One region of the Lysinibacillus sp. FSL M8-0337 genome, then DNA from elsewhere that is predicted to be linked to it. Evidence: riboswitches for the same ligand, from Rfam matches in the RefSeq annotation. Region 1 holds a riboswitch; the other holds the start of a gene.
What was found. A riboswitch is a leader RNA that binds a small molecule or an ion and turns the genes downstream of it on or off. The one in region 1 is predicted to bind FMN.

Region 1 (10,697 bases):
TTTGTGTATAACAGTTTTGAAAATTAACATATGGCTGATCTTCACCAACAGTTGCTTCTCCATGTCTAACATATAAAATCAGTCCACCTGCTCTTAGTAAATCAAGGATTGGTTTTTCCAAATGGTTTTTATCCTCCTAACCTGCCCGCTTAGATTTACTGTTAATGTATGACTTATATTAGCTAATACATGCTATTCAAATACAAACGCATTTACTTATCAACAAAAGCCTCCTACGCTAATAAGTAGGAAGCTTAAGTTATTATACTATCCAGTTAAAAAGTGGCTTTGCTTCACGCGAAGATTAGCCGTGAAAGAGATAACAACTGCCCATTTACTTTAAAGGAATGATTACAATCGCCGTTGTCTCAAATTCCCCTGTTGATTGGATAGAAATGTTGCCGTTGTATTTTTTCACAACTTCTTTCACAATAAACAAGCCTTGACCTCTAATTTTTCCTAGTTCAGCTTTTTTCGTTGTAAACCCTTGCTTAAAGATTTGATCTGGGTCCGTAATGGTTGGTCCTGTATTAACAATTTCAAATACATACTTCATTTCATCCGCATGACAACAAATTTTCATTTTGCGGTCACTTTCAGGCAATTCAATTGTCGCATCAATCGCATTATCAATTAAATTTGATAATAATTTAATGATATCAGTCGTTTTTATTTTATCGAAAGTATCCTGCGAAACTGATATATCCATCTCAATATTATGATTTTGAGCAGCTAACTTTTTAGTTTGCAATAAAATCGATAGCCCCGGATGGTTAATATTTAATTTCAATGACTTTATTTCCTGTACCTCTTTAGATAATGATGATAAATACTGTTTCGCTTGATCTGGCTCTCCCAATTGTAAAAGCCCATGCAACACTTGAATATGATTGGTAAAGTCATGTCTTAAGGACGATACAGAGGTAATTAACGCTTTTATTTCAGTTTGGTAGGTATCTTCTGTTACCTCTACTTCTTTTGTCACTTCTTTTTGATACCATCTCTGTAAAAAGAAAAACGATGCAATAACGATCAATATAAATATTCCATTATAAATAAACAAGAATAAATTATTTTCTAATACTTTGCCTTTTATACCATTAAGTTTGTCTGCGCTTATATCAATCCCTAGATAGCCAATAATTTGACCTTTGTCATTCTTAATTGGAGCGCCTACAGAAAGATAGTCTCCGTGTTGAGGGTCATTAATGACATTCGTAACATATGTCAACCCTTGATAAGCTAGTTTGATTTGCTTTTCTGGAACAGTACAAACTTGCCCAATATCAAAGCCTACTGTGAGATGATTGGGAACACCAGCAATCATCGTTTTTGATACTTTAGGATTATCAATTTCTAAAGTATAGACATTTAAGGCCCCTAATTTTTCTCTTGCATCATTTAAGTATCTTCTTATTTCCCAATAAGTTGCATTTTTCACAGGATTATTTGCAAATTGTTGATACAACTTAACATCAATTGATGATGCGATGGAAATAGCCGCTTCTAGGCTCTGGTTAGCGATGGATTCTTCCACCGTCTTTTTCATTTTCACATATGAAGTGAGCACATTTAAACTTGTGAACAATGACAATAAGACAGTCGCTAATACTAATATTAGTTTAATTTTACGATTTTTCATACAAACTGGTACTTCCTCATCTATTGTATTCATTATTTAACGATGTGTAATTACTCCTAGAACAAATTAGTATTTATATAAATAACAATAATATTATACTATAGTAATTTTCGTTTTTTCATGTGTATTTTTTAAAGTATGTTGAAAACAATACTTTTATCCAAGTTTATTTTTTTAATTTAGTATTTTTATACAAAAAACGGAATATTTTTTTATTCTTTCGAAAAGCGAAATAGCTACAAAACGAAAGGAGAATAGCCCAACAAATGTTACGCCATTCCCCTATTTATTCTATTAAATTATAAACCAAGCCTAACAAATTAGATAGCCTGAATTATGTTTCCTTTTATGGTTTTCGGAAGAATACGTTTACCTTCGATAAATTGTTGGAGTGAAAATGATTGTGGCTCACAATTTTCACCTATTCCAACAACTATCTCTAATTGCTTTGGTGAGTATATAACTGTATGGAGCGTACCAAAGTATTCTTGATATTGTTTAACAAATAACGGAGAATCTCCGTTATTGAAATGATGATATACAGATATTGTCGTACGCGGATCTGCTACATAGCGATTTATATAGTTTTTTCGTTGTTTTGAACCTTTAATACAAGCTTTATTTCTTCCTGCAAATTGTTGTGATTCAAAATGATTTGTGCAAATAAGTGGATGTTCCACATAATTCACCCGCTTCATTGGCGTAGCCTCCACCACAATTGCTTTTCCACTTTGATCTGTCATCGAGTAATTGTAGCAATAGCGATGTGGAAGTTTGTTTATTAGTGCAGTAGCTTCTTCAATATTTCCACACTGTTCAAGTAATATTCTAACAATAGTAGTCGCCAAAAAGCCATCGCCTGCCCATTCATTATTGACAAAATGCAGCCCTACTACAAGCCCTTTTTCATTCATTCCATCTAACCTACCAATAATTTGCTGGCTAAAACCTACACTAGCATACCCTTCAGACGGTTTAGAAAAAACGAGTCTTGCATCTTACATAGCTGGACTGAAATCGTAATTTCTTACATACTTCCCATTGTGTACAAACGAGGTACATCCCATATTTGGAAATGTCATATTATAACCGCTATACATTTTAATAATGGTTTCACATGACTGTTCTAAGCCAAACGCCAAACCCTTTATCTCTTGCAAAAGATTGGGCGAACAATCTAGCAATAGCTCTTTTACCTGCTGTACATTACAAGCAGTAGATAAAGCTAGCAGCTGTTCCTTTTGCGCTAAATGCGCATATGTTGTTACTTCGTTACTTTGTTGGAAACCTATTTCATAGGCATCGCCCCTTAAAGCTACTACGGATACGATTAACTCTTGATATTTATTCATTGAAATACCTCCCATACTGCCTATTGTGACTTCTGTATCATCGTAATCCTTCAAGTAACTGGAAGGTCAAGAGAATTATAAAAGGAATAAAAAAAGTTGTCTTCCTAATAGGAAGACAACCTTTAACGTGACCAAATCAGTAGAAAAGGTAAAGATAAATTATTTTGGTGAAATAAAGATATTGTCTTTATTTACATTGTCCAAAATAAACGATACTCATTATCTAAAGTTTTTTTCTTTCGATCTGAATGTTTTACAACACGTATCGGATGATTGAATGGCTGCTGCTTCTTCTGACATTGTATGCAACTCAAAGTCAGAAGCAAATTCCGCATCACGTTTGTTCGTATTACGTTTATCCATGTCAATTGCAATTTTTTCAGCTCCGCAATAATTACCTTTGGCATGGAACACACAATTTGATACTGCACAGCTAACTTGGACATTCGGCATAACTATCCACCCCTTGTGATTGGTCTTGAAAAGTATAGAATGGAAAATCTAATCTATACTCTTCACTTTGTATTTTGTCCAATCAAAAGGTTTTTACAAGTAAAGCTTAAAAATAACTTCGACATAATCTGTGAAGACGATTTTAAGCACAGCACAAGCGATAGATGTAATGTTCTAATTTTTGCTCGATGTTCTTGTCTCATCTTGAGGATGTAAAAATTTTGGTCGTTTACTATATCCTTTTGGCGATAGACGTATTAAAGTTTTCTTGGTATCGGACCAGTTTAAATTGGCACCAATATTTAAGTACGGAACGCCTAATACACGGATATTCGCAAAGTAAATAAGAATGAAAAACAGGGACAAAAAGAAACCAAATAAACCAAAGAAAGCGGCCATTAAGATAACAAATAAACGGAAAATACTCATTGCAGTTACAAAGGATTGATTGACAAGAGTATAGGCTGCAATACTTGAGATAGCAATTACGACGATCATGGAAGGGCTCGTTATCCCTGCCTTGATTGCCGCATCTCCGATGATTAGTCCCCCTACAACACTCATGGTTCCGCTTAAAATAGACGGTAAGCGTAGATTTGCTTCGCGAAATATTTCAAACATAAATAACATTAGTAATATTTCCAATATCGTAGGAAAAGGCAAACCAGTACGTGATTGGACAACCGTCGCTAACAGTAGTATAGGCATCTGCTCTTGATGATAAGTCGATAAGGCTAGCCAAAAACCGGGTAAAAGCATACTTATTAATATACCTACGATTCGTAACAGTCGCTCTAATGCACCGACTATAGTTGGATAATCGTTATCCTCACCTGATTTAAAAAGTAAAAAATTATTAGGTGGCGTAATGATTGCGTAAGATACACCATCGACAAAAAGAAGAATCCGTCCTCTGCTTAGCGCTTGTATTGCAAAATCTGGCCGACCTGTATAATCATGTCGCGGCAAAATTTTTGCGGTTTTTTCCACACTTTCCATCATTATATCGCCACTAAAGACAACGTCTGTATTAATTTTATTTAATTGTTTTTTTATTTCAGTAACCATTGCTTTGTCGGTTATATCACCCATGTACAGAACAGCTACTGTCGTTTTAGAGCGCTTTCCGACTTCCACCGTTTCCACGCATAGGGAATTTGTAGGCAAGCGCTTACGAATTAAGGCCACATTAATAAAGACATCTTCTATAAAATCATCTCTCGGCCCTTTTACCACTAGTTCTTGCTTTGTTTCTTCAGGATTTCGATTTGGTTTTTTAGTAATTTTACTTGAAAATAAAATTTTTTCCCCTTCAAAGTAAAGCAAAACAAACCCTGAATAGACACGCGTAATAGCATCATCTAAATTTGTTACTTTTTGAAGATTAGGAATGTGTAAATCGTTTTTTATTTTTTCCTCTAATAATTTTACAGAGCTGTCTTCAAACAAAGATTGAACTCGATCGATAATGACCTTATTCAATAAAAACGGATCGACCATCGACTCACATGTAATAAAATAAACATGATGTTGTTGAAAGGTAAAGGATTGAAAAATTACGTCAGCAGAGCGTTGAAATAATTCTTTCAACATTTTCAATTCGATTTCTTGTTCTATTGATTGAATATTCCTCATCTCCTACTGAACCAAATTCAAACAAATTATTTTACTAAAATACTTATAAACATATATTTCCCAATGTCCAAAAAATTATGCAATAAATCTTACACTAGTGAGATAATTCATTAATTCTAAATATAGATATCCTTTTAGCCAATCATTTTTTGTAAATTAGCCATTTCAATTGCGGACATCGCTGCGTCATAACCTTTATTGCCAGATTTTGTTCCAGCACGTTCAATCGCTTGCTCAATATTTTCCGTTGTGACAATCCCAAAAATAACTGGTACATTTGTCGAAAGCGATACGTTTGCAATGCCTTTAGCTGATTCGTTACACACATAATCATAATGTGTTGTAGAGCCACGAATAACTGTACCCAAACCTATAATGGCATCATATTTTTTCGTTTCAGCTAGTTGCTTTGCGATAAACGGTACTTCAAATGCACCTGGCACCCACGCAACATCTATTAAATCATCGTCTACACCATGACGCTTTAGCCCATCTAATGCACCACTTAATAATTTACTTGTTATAAATTCATTAAAACGACCAACAACCACCGCTATTTTTAAATCATTGCCAATTAATTGTGCTTCAAATGTTTTTCCCATCATTTCATTCTCCTCTTTTACATAGTAAGTGAATTTTCTATTTGCATATGTTGACGACGATATGTTGCTAATGCGTCAATCGAAATCATTTTTAATTTATGTTTTTGTGCATATTTGACTAACTCATCAAAGCGCAGCATTTCTCCATTATCGCCCATAATTTCACATATCACGCCAGCTTGTACACTGTTGCAAAGTTTTGCTAAATCGATAGTAGCCTCCGTATGTCCTCGGCGCTCTAATACCCCATTTTCTTTCGCAATTAGCGGAAAAACATGTCCAGGTCGACGGAAATCCGATGCTTGTGCATGTGACACTAGCATTTTTTGAATCGTCAAAGCACGTTCAAAAGCACTAATGCCTGTTGTTGTCTCTTTATAGTCAATACTGACAGTAAACGCTGTTTGGTGATTATCGGTGTTATTTATGACCATTGGCTGTAACGCTAATTTTTGTGCGAGCTGCTGTGAAATAGGTGTACAAATAAGACCTCTTCCATATGTTGCCATGAAATTAATCGTTTCTGGTGACATAAACTCTGCAAGGGCCAGTAGATCTCCTTCATTTTCACGGTCTTCATCATCCACAACAACAATCATATTGCCCTGTTTTAAATCGGCAATTGCTTCTTCAATTGAATGTAGCAACATTGCCACCTCCTAATAGATTTGACTTTCAATGTATGTTTTTTTCTTTCTATAGCAGGTTAAAAACCATGCTTCGCTAAGTAATCTTTTGTAATGGTTGACGATTGCAGACCACCCTTTAACTGGTGAATAATGTATTTGCCTACTAAATCGGTTTCAATATTGACCAGTGCCCCAACATTTTTAACACCTAGTACGGTTTCTTTGTATGTGTGTGGAATAAGCGATACTGTGACACTGTTTTTTTCAACATGAAAGAGCGTTAAACTCGTTCCATCAATTGTGATTGAACCTTTAGGAATACAATAGCTAGTTAAGTCCTCTGAAAGTTCGATATCAATATAGACCGCATTTGCCATTGGGCGTTTGCGTATAATTTTCCCTACACCATCTACATGACCTGAAACAAAATGGCCACCAAATCGTCCATTGGCTGGCATTGCACGCTCTAAATTGACTGCATGACCAACAGTTAATTGCTGTAAATTCGTCGCTTTCACTGTTTCAGGCATTACATCCATTGTCAGCTCTTGGTCATTGTAATGAGTTACTGTCAAACAAACCCCATTAACGGCTATACTATCCCCGAGCTTCACATCCGCCACTATTTTGGGCGAAATCACTGTTATTTCCATACTTTGCCTATCGCTTTGCAAGGTTTTTACTGTGCCAATATCCTCAATAATACCTGTAAACATTTTTCCACCTACTTTCTCAACCCTATGTCGTAAACCTTTTGATAGTTATGTTAATCCCCCCTCCATTTTTTATGACCAAAACAAAGAAAAAACCCCTTTAGCATAAAAGGGGTTTGGGAGTACTTATACATAAGACGTCACGAAATAAACCTAGTGGATACAAAAATTTTCCACAGGCTACCATCTTATTGTTCTTCTCCCATCCAGACTATCACTGTCGGTTTTGGATTTGCACCAAATCAGCTTGCGCTCACGGACTTTGAATTGCTTCATCACCGCCGATTGGGAATTTCACCCTACCCCGAAGAACAGATACCTATTCAATTTTTTCCCTAAATAAAAAACTTCCCAACAGAAGCGATGGGAAGTTATATTTCATATAAGCGTAGCCAAATAGACCTTTTAAAGTCATACGAATTTAAAAAGCTTATACTTTCATCCTTCTCCCATCCAGACTGTAACTGTCGGTTTTGGATTTGCACCAAATCAGCTTGCGCTCACGGACTTTGAATTACTTCATCACCGCCGATTGGGAATTTCACCCTACCCTGAAGGATATATTATTTAGTTACTTCATACGATAACATTATTTTAATAGATTATCCACCTAAAATTTTTTAATGCACGCATGCTGATTACTTATTTTTGCCAAAAAAAGCTATACTCTATTAATTTTTATGGTATTTCTTCCTTGAAATCCAATAGTGCGAAATTGTTACAGTTAAAGTAATCCATATGAACGTTATCACCATATTTCCATATAGTTGTGAATCTATTGAACCTGTTATTAATACCATCATTGCCTGTTGACTCATGCCAGCAGGATTCACTAAATCAATTATTGGATGTAAACCACTAATGATTTTCAACAATAGCAAGCAAACGATACTAATTAAAGCTATAACGCCCTGCCCATTAAAAATAGTACTGATCATCGAAGTAAAAGAAATCATAAAAAGTACCCATACTAAGTAAAATCCAAGCGCTAATATCAGCGTAAAAAATGGAATATTACTAAACAAGAAATTTACATAAACGTAAGATACAAAATAGCCAAATGTCACACTAAGCGCTACAAATGAGAAATTAGAAAAAAGCTTTCCACCGATATAGGATCCTACCTTTACAGGTCTTGTTAATATAAAATCAAGCATCCCATTCGCTTTATCTGATTGAATTATACCCATTATGGCAATAACAATTACCATAATGCCCAACTGATCAAATTGGGAGCCTAGAGTTGCCGCCATTACTTGTGCTCCATCCTGTTGCATGATTGCAGGATCAATCGTAATGCCTTGATTTCCGCCGAGCGCTGCTAAAATTGAAGGTAAATAGTATGTAACCACTGGTTGTGTTGCGCCTAAAAACATAAAAACAAGAGGTAACCAAAGGATCTTAAACTCTCGAAACATTTGTACATACTCTTTTTTCGTTAAAATATATAAAGGTGTCATACACTCACCACCATTTTTAAAAAGATATCTTCTAACGTCTCACTGCTTCCAACTTCAAATTTAACGATATCCATGTTGTTGTCCATTGCATCACGAATCAACCTATCTTTATTTTGCTGAATATTATCGAGGGTAATCTTCGCCTTCTTGCCTAATACTTCAACATTCTTAACATATGGGAGCTTTTCAATGATTTGCACCCAAAGCATATTATGTGATGCCAATTCAAGATGCACAACCGCTTCGTGATTGTTAGTTAATTTATCTAATGTCGTATCCTCAATTTTCTTACCTTGTTTCATAATGACAAAGCGTTCACATATTTCTTCTGCATCCCCTAAAATATGAGTAGATAATAGAATAGTCGTTTCATGTTTAATTTCTTGTATTAAATTTAAGACCTCTCTTCTGCCTATTGGATCTAATGCCGATACAGGCTCATCCATGACAATAAAAGATGGCTTATGTAACAGTGTTTGGGCAATGCCAAGCCTTTGCTTCATTCCCCCAGAAAATGTTTGAACTTTCTCATGTTGTTCATTTATAAGCCCAACTTTTGTTAAAATAGCTGGTACTTCCTTCACCAACTCTTGTTTTGTTATGCCAGATAACTGTCCCATAAAAAAGAGTGTTTCTGTAGCTGTCATCCAATGAAAGAAATCAGGATATTGTGGAAGGTAACCAATTTCTTTTTTCATGGTTTTAATTTTTTTCCCATCTAGAAGGACTTCTCCTTTTTCCGCATTTAAAATATCTGCAATAATTTTGATTAACGTAGACTTTCCAGCACCATTAGGTCCAATTAGCCCTACACATTGTCCAGTTTCAACCACCATCGAGAAATTATTGACTGCTGTCTTTGCTTTAAATGTTTTAGTCACCTCTTTAATTTCTAACTTCATGATGTTTCGCTCCTTTTCGCCCAATAGTGAAATATAAAATTGGACCAATAGTATTAAAAAATAAAATAAGGATTGTCCATAACATAACATTTGTTCTTGCTTTTCGATGACGATACAAATCAATTAATGCAACAAGGATAAGGATGAAGCCAACCATCATAAACGGCCATATAACCTGTAATACAGCCAACCAATCAATGTCATTCAATTCATCTAACCCATAGTGAAGTTTCAATAAAAACGCTCCTCTCAACATTCATTATCATTACTAATAATGATAACATTAACACACATTTTTTGGAATTGCACTTGTTATTTTATTAAATGCTATGCTACAGTCAATATTATCTATAATGATAATATTATCGTTATAGATAATAAATTTTACATTAATTTTACTGCCAAAATTGTTAAAAGGAGAAAATCGCGTGAAAATGCACCCGATAAGAATTCAAACTAGTCAAACGCAAAAAGAAACTGCTACTATGCCTATTCCAAATTTGTTTATTTTAGGGGGAATACTATGCTACCTATTCAAATAGATACCAATAGCCCATTGCTATTATATATGCAGGTCGGCAATCAACTAATTGAACAGATTGCAAAAGGACATATTCAAGACAATGAAATGCTTCCTTCCATTAGAAATATGGCGCAAGATATAGGAATCAATATACATACCGTTTCAAAAAGCTATCGTGAACTTGAGAAAAAAGCGATTATCAAGATGGAAAATCGCTTGAAAGCAACTGTTATCGCTCGTTCAAATCGACGGTTAGACGAAACCCAATTACATCATCTCGAACTTTCTATAAAAAACATGATAATGGAAGCTTATGTAATGGGTTATAGCAAGAAACAAATCAAACAATATATCACAAAAGTATTAGACCAAGTGCAGTAATTTACCTCATACTGAAGAAGCAATGGTAAATAATTCTTTCCTCTCATAATGTAAAATCAGATAGTGTATACTAATTCATTTCTTTTTTTCCGCATTCATGTCATCATGAACGAATGACTATATTGATTTAAGTATTATTAATGGTAAAGCCAAATACCCTTTAAGGAGAAAAATACAATGAAACATATTATATTTGATTTTGATGGCACACTTGCGGATTCCACGGCAGTGTTTGCATCTGTATGGAATACGATTGCTAAAAAACATGAATTCAAAGAAGTACAGTTAGAAGATATTGATGCACTAAAAAAATTATCGATTGCTGAACGAAGTAAATTATTTAACTTCCCGTTACACAAGCTACCTACTATACTCCCGCAATTTTATCGCTTATATCAGCAATCA
Region 2 (10,697 bases), 330 kb from region 1:
GCTCCACGCGATTAGTTTCGACACAAAACACGGCTATATTATCGATATGCAAAAGGTCACGAATATTGATAGTACTGGTTTTGGTATGATTATCAATTTTGCAAAGAAAGTGACAATGCTCGATAAGAAAATAGCGATTATTGTGACAGATGATTTTATTCGTAAACTGTTTGCTATCTCACAATGTGATAAAGTCTTCCCTATTGCCAAAAATGAACTCCAAGCGAAGCAAATGATTAAAGAAGAAAACTGGTTAGGCGAACTCGCACTAAGCGAATATTAATGGTGACAGGCACGCACACAATTTAGTATCTCCCAATCTACTACAGCAGCAGGCATATTTGTCTGCTCTTTTTTTGTCTAAGGTTAAAGAGAAATGAGTTAAACGCACACACAGGCAAAAAAATTCAATTTAAATTAACTATTAGAAAAATAGATTAGGAGGGACAGTCTTTGAATCGTTGTCATAAAAATTGTTCATGCGAACGTTGCCAATCTAGTTTGCCTGTTATTAAAGCAATCGATATTTGTAATATCACTCCAAACTCACAAACTCCACCCGTCTCATCTTCCACATACGGGAACTTTTTTCAAACGAATTTTTCACTCTCGCTACCAATCAAGCTATGCCTTGGAACGGCATGGGGGAAACTGCTGGCATCACGTTAGACCCCGATACAGTGACTATCAGGGTTACCCAAGGAGGGGCGTACTATATCGATTATCATGTGAATGGAAATTTCTCTCCATTTGGGACAGGTAACGTTACAATCGTTACAGCTCTCTTTGTTAATAATGCCGAAGTGAATCCAATTCAAACGAGATACGGAGCATTAAATACAGAAGTCGACAGATATGAATGCGTACCAATTACTGGATGAACAATTGTATTTATCCCAGATAATGGAATAGTTCAATTAAGAAATATCGGTCCAGACTTCCGTACTTGCGATGGCGGAATTGTACTCGCTGCTTCAATAAATTTAATAAAAGTTAGCACACCATAAGGTCTTGAAGTACCAGTAAAAATAGTACCTGTAGTTAAGATACTTGAAAAGAGTGCTTTAATGGCAGGTATTTTTTCACTACCACTTGGTGCTTAATCGAAAAAAAGATGGCTCCTGCGCAATACAAGAACCATCTCTAAGCTGCAATATATTTATTTTTGTATGAGCATATTTAATAAAACAACAATAATTACAATTGGGACGACCACTAACATTAATAGGCGATATGTGTTATAAAACCCTTGTCCCACCTGACTTCCCATAAGCAATTCTTTTTTCACAAAGTCTTTATCTACTACATAGGCAATAAAAATGGCGATCAATAAATTGCCCAATGGTAGCATTAAATTGGACACTAAGTAATCAGTAGCATCAAAAATGGACTTGCCAAATATTGAAACATCCGCTAATAAACTTGACGATAATGCCGATGGAATTGCTGCAACAAAAACAATGACTCCAAGTAATAACGTTAAGACTGAACGCGACATATGCCATTTTTCAATAAATGCTGCCACGATGATTTCATATAAACTAAACGACGAAGTTAATGTCGCAAATAAAAATAGTAATAAAAACAGGGCTAAAAACACTTCCCCAAAAGGCATTTGACTAAATGCTGTCGGCAGCACCATAAATAATAAGCCAGGCCCAGCTTGCGGTTCCAAATCAAAAGCAAATACAACTGGGAAAATAGCTAGTCCTGCTAAAAACGACACAAGTACTGTCAAAATAACAACGGAACCTGCTGAATTTGGTAAACTAACATCTTTTTTCAAATACGAACTATATGTAACCAAACAAGAGAAACCTACTGCCAAACCAAAGAATGACTGCCCTAGCGCCTCTAGTAACGCTTTACCTGTTATATTAGAAAAATCAGGCCATAAGAAGAATTTCACACCTTCCATTGCCCCATCTAAAGTTAATGCACGAATAACAAGAATGATAAACATCACAAATAACAATGGCATCATCCATTTATTTGCTTTCTCAATACCATTTTGTACACCTAGCGAAATAACAAGTACATTGGTTAATGTAAATAACGCTAAACCTAGTAATGTAATCCACGGTGTGCTAATAATCTTTCCAAATAAATCGCCTGGATTAACTGAAGAATCAATAACTGCACCCGATACTCCAAGGCCGCTATAAATAAAAATCCATCCTCCTACAACACTGTAAAAGGTTAATAATAGAAAACAACCCAATACACCCATACGTCCAACCCAAGCCCATGCCGGTTTCGTTGGCACAACTTTTTTATAGGCAGTGACAGCTTCCGATTGCGTACCCCGCCCTAAAATATACTCGGATAATAACATCGGTAGGCCGATTAATAATGTAAAAAGCACAAAAATTAGGAAAAATGCGCCTCCACCACTTTGCCCTGTGACATAGGGTAACTTCCAAATAGCCCCTAGCCCAATTGCCGCACCCGCTGATGCTAAAATAAATCCTAATTTACTAGACCATTGTCCTTTATTCTCACTCATCTCTTCAATCTCCTCAAAACTAACTAATCTCTTATTAATTGTACATTAAAATAGTAAATTAGACTAGACAGTTCCTGAATTTCCCAGTATGCTATTGGATCCATAAAAAAACTGCACCTCCAATTGTTAGATGTGTCTAACAATTGGGGTGCAGTTCAAAATATGCTCGAGGTGAAATGAATTATTTTGATAAATACATTGTGCGTTGTTGGTTGATCCATTTGCGCATCGTTGTGAATAATAACGCCATAACCGCCGTTAATAACACACCTTTCACGATATTAAATGGTAAAATGCCTGCAACAATCATTGTGTATAATGAATCGCCAACGACTGGCTCCATTCCTAAGAAGTAAGTGTACATCGGTAAAAATACTGCGATATTTAACAAGCTCATTCCAACCGCCATCACAATCGTTCCTGTTGCTAATCCTCCAACAAGACCTCCAATCGTTTTAAAACGGTTAAAAATAAATGATACTGGTAAAATAAATAATATGCCTGTTACAAAGTTTGCAATATGACCAACTGGCACTCCTGTTGGCGTACCAGAGAAAATCCAATCTAAGACATTTTTAAATAGCTCTACTAAAATACCTGCTACTGGGCCCATCGTGATGGCTGCAAGTAAGGCAGGCATATCACTGAAATCCACTTCCAAAAAGGCTGGGAACGGTGGAATCGGGAAATTAAATAACATTAATAAAAACGAAATACTACTCAGCATACCAATCGTAATAAACGATTGCAGTTTGACATTTTTCTTCATTGAAAACTCTCTCCTCTTTGCTGATTCAATCTTGCAAGAAGAAAGGTTACGACGTAATCGATTGTTTTTCACGAAAAAACCCTTATGCAAATCAGCATAAGGGAGAAAAGGCATGATAAAATAACGCCATTACTAGCTATTTTTTGTGCATAGCGTGCACTTAAAGACACACTAAAAAAACGTTCGCACATAGCTTAATTCGTAACAACGAATGACGATCGTACCTTCATCTTCTCCCATCCAGACTATACTGTCGGCCTTGGAATTACACCAAGTCAGCCATGCAAAAAAATCTTTGCACAGGTCGCGGGCTGAAGAGCCATCTAGTAAATCATGCGAGCTACTGTAGCTTACTACTACACTAGCGATTTACAACTCTATTACCGCCGGTCGGGATTTTCACCCTGCCCCGAAGATGAATCAATATTATTTTATAAACTAACTATAATGTTTTATCACATAAAAGTAAATACTTCTGCTTAAAATAATCCGATTAAATTTGTATGTTTTAATAAATGAAGCATTTTGCGAGAAATCATGGAGTAACTTACCCGCGGAGCAAAGTCACTTACCCGCGATATTTTATCATTTACCCGCGAATCAAGGTGCTTTACCCGCGGTATTTCAATTATAAAAAAACAGCTATCTCTATCTGATAGCTGTTTTCTATATTATGGCATCATTTGTTTATTGGCTCCTACAGGCATGGGTAAAAAATTTGTTAAATCAAAGCCTTCCCAACTTTCCTGTACAATGTTATCTAAACGTATCTTTTTATCAAAGCTTGACGCAGTCAACATCATTGCTTCGATTAATTGTGTTGCCCGTACAGCATCCATTGTCGTTAAATCAAGTGGTGCGTCAAATGTGACCACAACCCCATCTTCTTCTTCTTTTACAGTGTATGTGACATTTTCCGGAACAACTGGCACATAAACATCATCCTTTTTGTCTCGCATCGCCAGTAGAGCCTCTGTCACAGTAGGATACGTTTGATGGAAATCAGGCGATAAATATTCAGTCCCGTTTCCCTCTGTATATAAATAATAGTTATAATGATTATCTTTTGTTAGCGCTATAGGCTCACTCGGCTCTTCTGCTTGCGAAAACTCGTAAGCAGAACCATCTGCCTGTTTAATGGCAATGGCTTTATATTCGGATTCGGAAAAAGTATCTTTTAACGAGCTTAAATATTTTGTGACAGATGCCGAAGCTACATCATAATCATTTTCTTCTGGTAATACGTGCACAAGCGTCTTACCTTCTTCTTTTAACTCACCTTTGTACGGATGATAGTCCGTTAAACCCATTGCTTCTTCATCAATTTGAGGTGCGTATTTTTTATACATTTGTAAAGTTGTTGGTTTCTTCTTCCCAAAATCAGCAGTTATTTTTTCGTTCTTAATAATATAGGTCATTGGTATACTATCAGCCTTGCCACCAGGTAAACCAATTCTGAAAACGACTGCATCGACTAAATCATCTTCGTAAACAGATGTCCGCAACGATAGGATACGAGCATGCTCAGCACCAATATTCGCTTTCATCACACTATCTGCATCTGCATTTTCACTTTCTGTGACCGACCGATCCTCCTGCATGGAAGAATAATTTTCGATTGGGGCGTTTGCTTCATCCTTTACGGAAGAATTGTTCGATACATAGATGTACCCTGCTATTGATAGTACAAAAATTGCAGCAACACTACTTAAAATAGGCAACCTACTCTTGCGTCGTTTTATAGGATCAATATTTTCTTGAGCAGGCAATGATTGTGCTTGTTGTTCTTTTACTTCATCTACTATGGCCTCTTGAAGATGTATATTGTCTTGTAAACGTGCATCAGCAAGCAATCTTTTTAACACTTTGTCTTTCGAGCGGTGGTCAGTAAGCTTCGGGGCATTGCTCAACATTTGTTCAAGTTGTTCATCGTCAAATTGTTGTTTATGCGTCATTGCCTTTTCGCCTCCTGTTCCCTAGCCTGTTGTAGATGTTGTCTTAAAAACTTAATGGCTCGATGTTGCGTCGTTTTAACCTTCGCCTCTGTCCAATCAAGTATTTGCGCAGTTTCAGTAATTGATAAATCTTGGAAATAGCGCATAATAATAACCATTTTTTGATCCCCTGTACAATTTTCAAGTGCAGACTCTATCTGCTTTAATTCATCACTGGCCTGTAGCACATCTTCCGGTGATGGTGTGGTTGAATGTAACTGTTCCGTTTCCCAGTCAAAAAAATCGAGCGAATGTTTTTGGCGCACAGCCTGCTTTCGAAAATGATCAATTGCGACATTTTTAGCAATGGCAAAAAGCCAAGTTTTTTCACTGCTATTTCCTGCGAATTGTTCATAAGATCGCAGCACACGGACATAAACCTCATGTGCAAGATCCTCAGCCAGTGTACGATTTTTTACTAGATAAATAAGAAACTGGAACACGTCTTGATGGTATGCATCGTATAGTCGATGGAACACGGAGTCATTCAAAGCACTCCACCCCCGTTCTCATAGTATTTGTCGTCTAACACTCGCAAAAGTTACATTTAAATAATAATTTTATCTCAGTTTTGCCATGTGCCAAACCCGAGCAAAAGCCGACAGCTAGCCCCTCACAGGTATTGGTATTATTGCCAAATAGTGCGGCTAGTTCTAACTACACACATGACCTGTATCAGCATGAAAGAGCATTGTCAGATGGAATCAGCTAAGGGCTTCTTAATGAATTTATTCGAAAGGTAAATAGAAAGTAAAGGTTGTGCCCTCTTTTAACACACTATCGACCATAATATTGCCAGAGTGCGCCTTCACAATATTTCGAGCAATTGCAAGCCCTAAACCCGTTCCGCCTTTAGAACGTGTCCGTGCTTTATCCGCTTTATAAAAACGTTCAAAGACATACGGTAAATCTTCCTGTGGAATCCCATGCCCTGTATCCTGAACAGATATTTTGGCAAAGGTTGGCTCTTGCTCTATCTTGACAATGACAGAACCTTCGTCTGTATGACGCAGTGCATTATCTACTAAATTCGTTAACACTTGTTCAATACGATCTTCATCCATACTTATGCGGGCATTATTATCAAACTCACTATTAAATAAAAGCTGCACGTGCTTTTCTTTTGCCACTTGAGCAAATTTCTGCGTAATACGTTCAAATGTCGAATTAATCGGTACTTCATCTTTGTATAGTGTCATATGTCCTGATTCCATTCGCGCTAAATCCAATAAATCAGTTACTAAACGTCCCATACGCTTCGATTCATCATAAATAATTTTCGTAATCTCATTGCGTTCTTCTTGATCTTGAATAAAATCATCATCCATTAATGCCTCTGAATAGCCTTGTAACATGGAAATCGGTGTACGTAGTTCATGTGATACATTGGCAATAAAATCTGAACGTAGCTTTTCTAGACGATGCTGCTCTGTCATATCGCGGATTACAGCAACTGCTCCACGAATTAATTCCCCACTATAGAGCGGGCTAATCGTAAATGTATAATAATTTCCATCCATTTCAATTTCTTCTTCTAACTTATCTTCAAACATTAGTACATGATCGAGCATATGATAGAGTTCTGGTGGAATCGGCTTTGCGCTTTGCGAGCCTTTATTTACAAACCATTTTTGCATTAAACGTTCCGCCGGCGGATTGCTCAGTAAAATTGTTCGATCACGGTTAAACGTTATCACGGCATCTGTCATGGATGTTAAAATATTGGACAATTGCTCATTTTCTTGATTGATTACTTCTAAGTTATGCTTTAGCTGACGCCCCATTTGATTGAACGCAACAGCTAGCTGGCCGATTTCATCATTTTGCGTTGTCGGCATTTTTGCCTCGAAATTCCCTTTTGCAATTTCAAAAGCTAGTTCACGCATTTTACGTAATGGTGATGTAATACGGGATGATAAGAAAAATGCAAAAAATGTCGTTAACACAAACGCAATAAATGCCGCTAAAAAGACAATTTTGGTCGTCTCTTTCGATGTTTTATGTAACGCATCTGGACTTTGATAAATAAATACAGCACCATGCACTTCATTTTCCACATTTAGTGGAAACCCTAGCACAACATACGATTCCATCTTTCCTTTATCAGTTGAAGATGGCATCATCATTTCCTTTATAATAGGTTCATCTGATTGGAAAATTTCATGGAAGGATTTATTCGCTAAAATTCCATCTTGAATTTCTTTCTTGTTGACGCCTTCTTGCATCGCAAATGAGACTTCCAAATGATTTATGGCGATAAGTGCATTTGTACCCTCAGGTAAAATATCTGTCAGGAGTTGCGAAGTCGATTCTGCCGTCTCATTGTCATCCACTATACTCGCTATTGTTGCAGCCGTTTGACGCAGTGAAATCTCTGCTTGCTGCATATGATAGTTTTGAAGAAATTCGAGCATTAAAACCGTGAAAACAAATAATACAAATGAAACGAGAAGCAATATGGTTACCCATAGCTTCCCGACAACACTGTTCCATATTCTATTCATTGACAACCTCAAATTTGTAACCAACGCCCCAAACAGTGACAATCATTTTCGCTGCGTTCTCGGATACACGATTCAGCTTCTCACGTAGACGCTTCACATGTGTATCGACTGTTCGTAGGTCTCCAAAGAAATCATAATGCCAAACCTCTTTTAGTAATTGTTCACGGTCAAATACTTTATCAGGAGATTTTGCAAGGAAATACAATAATTCATACTCTTTTGGTGTTAAATTTACTTCGATACCTTCCGCTGTTACACGGTGAGCATCATGGTCAATCATCAAATGTTGGAATACAACTAAATCTTTTGATGACGATGCATTTGTCGTAGGTGAAAATGCTTGTGAACGACGTAAAATCGCTTTTACGCGTAGAACCACCTCACGAGGACTAAATGGCTTTACAATATAATCATCTGCTCCAAGCTCGAAGCCTTGTACACGGTTCGCTTCCTCGCCTTTTGCAGTTAATAAAATAATTGGAGTTGCAGCTCTTTCGCGAATTTCTGCACATACCTCAAGCCCATCTTTTTCAGGCATCATAATATCTAGTAAAATACAGTGGTACTCTTTTTCTAAAGATTTCTCGATCGCTTCTTCACCATTCTCTGCTTCGTCAACTTGATACCCTTCGCGCTCCAAATACATTTTTAATAAGCGTCGAATACGATCCTCGTCGTCTACTACTAATACTGAAATATTTTCTGACACTTTCACGATCCCTCTCTTCCGATCTTTCTCTACCCTTCTATTGTACATGGTACGCTACGACTTGAAAAGAAAAGAAAGCCCTTTCGCAGCAGCGAAAAGGCTTTTTGTTCCCATTGTTACGCGTAGGAGTGTAAACCTGCAAGAATTAAGTTAACGGCAATAAGATTAAATAATATAATACCAAAGCCAATTAATGCTAACCAAGCAGATTTTTCACCTTCCCAGCCTTTAGATAAACGTAGATGTAGGAATGCTGCGTAGAATAACCATGTAATGAGGGCCCATACTTCTTTCGGGTCCCAACCCCAGAAACGACTCCACGCAAGTTGTGCCCATATCATCGCAAATATGAGTGCACCTAATGTAAATACTGGGAAACCAATAATAACAGAACGATAACCGACTTCATCCAGTAATTGTAGATTTACACGTTTAACAAGCGGTTGGAATATCGCGCTTATGCGACGACGTGCAATAAGGCGAATTAATAAGTATAGTAACGAGCCTACTAATAATGACCAAACGACTGTTGTTAATTTTTTCGCATTAATCAATGCAGGCATTTCTACTAATGGAGACATGCCATGTTCCTCTACTGCCTCATACTCATTCATCCCAAAAATCGGTGGCAAATTATAAGTGATCTGTCGAGATACACCTTCTTTATCAATATACGTGTATTTCGATTCATAATCCATCGCACTAAATGTAGACGACACAATAACAAAGCCAAGCACAACGACTAAACAGTACATAACCGCTTCAAGCCAGAAACGCTGCTTTGAAGGTTTGTTTAAATCTACAACTTTTAATAAATAAATTAAACCTGCAACTGCACTAATCGCTAAAATCGATTGACCCATAGCAGCCGTAATAACGTGAATTGTTAACCAATGACTTTGCAATGACGGTACTAATGGACTTACTTCTGTCGGGAACATCGATGCATAGGCAATGATTAATAACGCTACAGGTAACGCCACTAAACCAAGCGCTGTTAGGCGATAAATAAAGTAAATTAAAATAAATGCACCAACAATAAACATCCCGAAAGCAGTCGTAAATTCAAACATATTACTAACAGGTGCGTGACCTGTGTGAATCCAACGTGTAATAAAGTAACCAATTTGCGAAAGGAAACCTATAATTGTTACGACAATCGCCAGCTTACCCCATTTGTCTGTGTTTTTGCCCGAAGCATTGGATTGTTTAATAGCGCCGCCAAATAGTAAAGTAGCTACTAGATAGGCTAAGAATGCAACAAATAATAGATTTCCACTTAAGTCAATCAAACTCATAAGGTGTTGTCACCTTCCTTTTTAGTATTGCCACGATTTGTGGACTCTTCGCCTTCTTCAGACGGCTCTAACTGATCCTTATATTGCGGTAGGCCAGCAAATGCAGTCACGGCATCTAAATCTTTTTTCATGCTGAACATATTTTTGTTTACATGGGCAGCCATCAGTACATGACCATCAGGCTCTACTTGTAACCAAAGTCGACGGTGGTTCCAATATGAACCGATTGCAACGCCGATCATGAAAATAATACCACCAACAAATAAAATTGGGATTGTGCGGTCTTTACGTATTGTAAAACCAGACATATCGCGTGTTTCCACACTATCAAACTTCATTTTGTATTGGTTTTCACCTAGTGGTTCGAGTGTTTGTTTAATCGCAACGAAGCTTGTTTCACCCTTTGGTGTTTCTGGTGTCGTCATTTTAAATAGAAATGCTGGATTATTAGGAACTGACGTCGCTGTTTGCGGAACACCATTTTCAAACCCAGAGAAGTCTGGCGTGTAAACAAGTAATTTAACAGATACACCATTTCCTAAATCGTATTCTTTTTTAGGATTTGTTAAATCGATTCCTACTTTACCAAGTGATTGCTCGGTTGTTTTATTTACTAGTTGGAAATTCATTTGCTTCAATTCATTTAAGCGATAATCCATTTGATACAGTGCATAGCCAGCTTCTTTTAAAGGGTGATTCACTCGAATTGAATAATCTTTCACCTTTTCTAGATTTTCCGTATCACCAGCAATAGCGTCTTCAGGTTGCTTATATAACGTAATATCTGTTTGGAAGTTTTTCGCAACGACGTTAACACCTTGCTTTAGCTGTTCACCTTGTGGTGTATTATCATGTGTTTCTAAAATAAAGTCTCGATTTTCAATAAAATAACCGTCCATGCCAGTAATTGCACGTGT

Region 2: it holds a riboswitch for FMN, as region 1 does, so the genes downstream of both, MKY08_RS05935 (ECF transporter S component) here and ribE (riboflavin synthase) in region 1, are expected to answer to the same signal.

The regions. Positions count from the first base shown of each region.
Region 1 covers NZ_CP151996.1:1,639,064-1,649,760, reverse strand. The annotation lists gene MKY08_RS07640 (histidine phosphatase family protein) at 1-121, opposite strand, end outside; gene MKY08_RS07635 (Spo0B domain-containing protein) at 335-1,642, opposite strand; partial or broken gene MKY08_RS07630 (C45 family peptidase) at 1,963-2,619, opposite strand; gene MKY08_RS07625 (hypothetical protein) at 2,641-2,994, opposite strand; gene MKY08_RS07620 (DUF1540 domain-containing protein) at 3,214-3,447, opposite strand; gene MKY08_RS07615 (spore germination protein) at 3,622-5,082, opposite strand; gene ribE (6,7-dimethyl-8-ribityllumazine synthase) at 5,217-5,684, opposite strand; gene ribB (3,4-dihydroxy-2-butanone-4-phosphate synthase) at 5,702-6,334, opposite strand; gene ribE (riboflavin synthase) at 6,391-7,029, opposite strand; FMN riboswitch at 7,217-7,342, opposite strand; FMN riboswitch at 7,464-7,589, opposite strand; gene MKY08_RS07595 (hypothetical protein) at 7,698-8,486, opposite strand; gene MKY08_RS07590 (ABC transporter ATP-binding protein) at 8,483-9,388, opposite strand; gene MKY08_RS07585 (PLD nuclease N-terminal domain-containing protein) at 9,372-9,623, opposite strand; gene MKY08_RS07580 (GntR family transcriptional regulator) at 9,912-10,292, shown strand; gene MKY08_RS07575 (HAD-IA family hydrolase) at 10,470-10,697, shown strand, end outside.
Region 2 covers NZ_CP151996.1:1,304,867-1,315,563, reverse strand. The annotation lists gene MKY08_RS05950 (STAS domain-containing protein) at 1-283, shown strand, start outside; gene MKY08_RS05945 (hypothetical protein) at 642-881, shown strand; gene MKY08_RS05940 (sodium-dependent transporter) at 1,160-2,506, opposite strand; gene MKY08_RS05935 (ECF transporter S component) at 2,688-3,275, opposite strand; FMN riboswitch at 3,500-3,696, opposite strand; gene MKY08_RS05930 (RNA polymerase subunit sigma) at 3,947-5,230, opposite strand; gene sigX (RNA polymerase sigma factor SigX) at 5,227-5,760, opposite strand; gene MKY08_RS05920 (ATP-binding protein) at 5,998-7,773, opposite strand; gene MKY08_RS05915 (response regulator transcription factor) at 7,766-8,482, opposite strand; gene ccsB (c-type cytochrome biogenesis protein CcsB) at 8,599-9,780, opposite strand; gene MKY08_RS05905 (cytochrome c biogenesis protein ResB) at 9,777-10,697, opposite strand, start outside.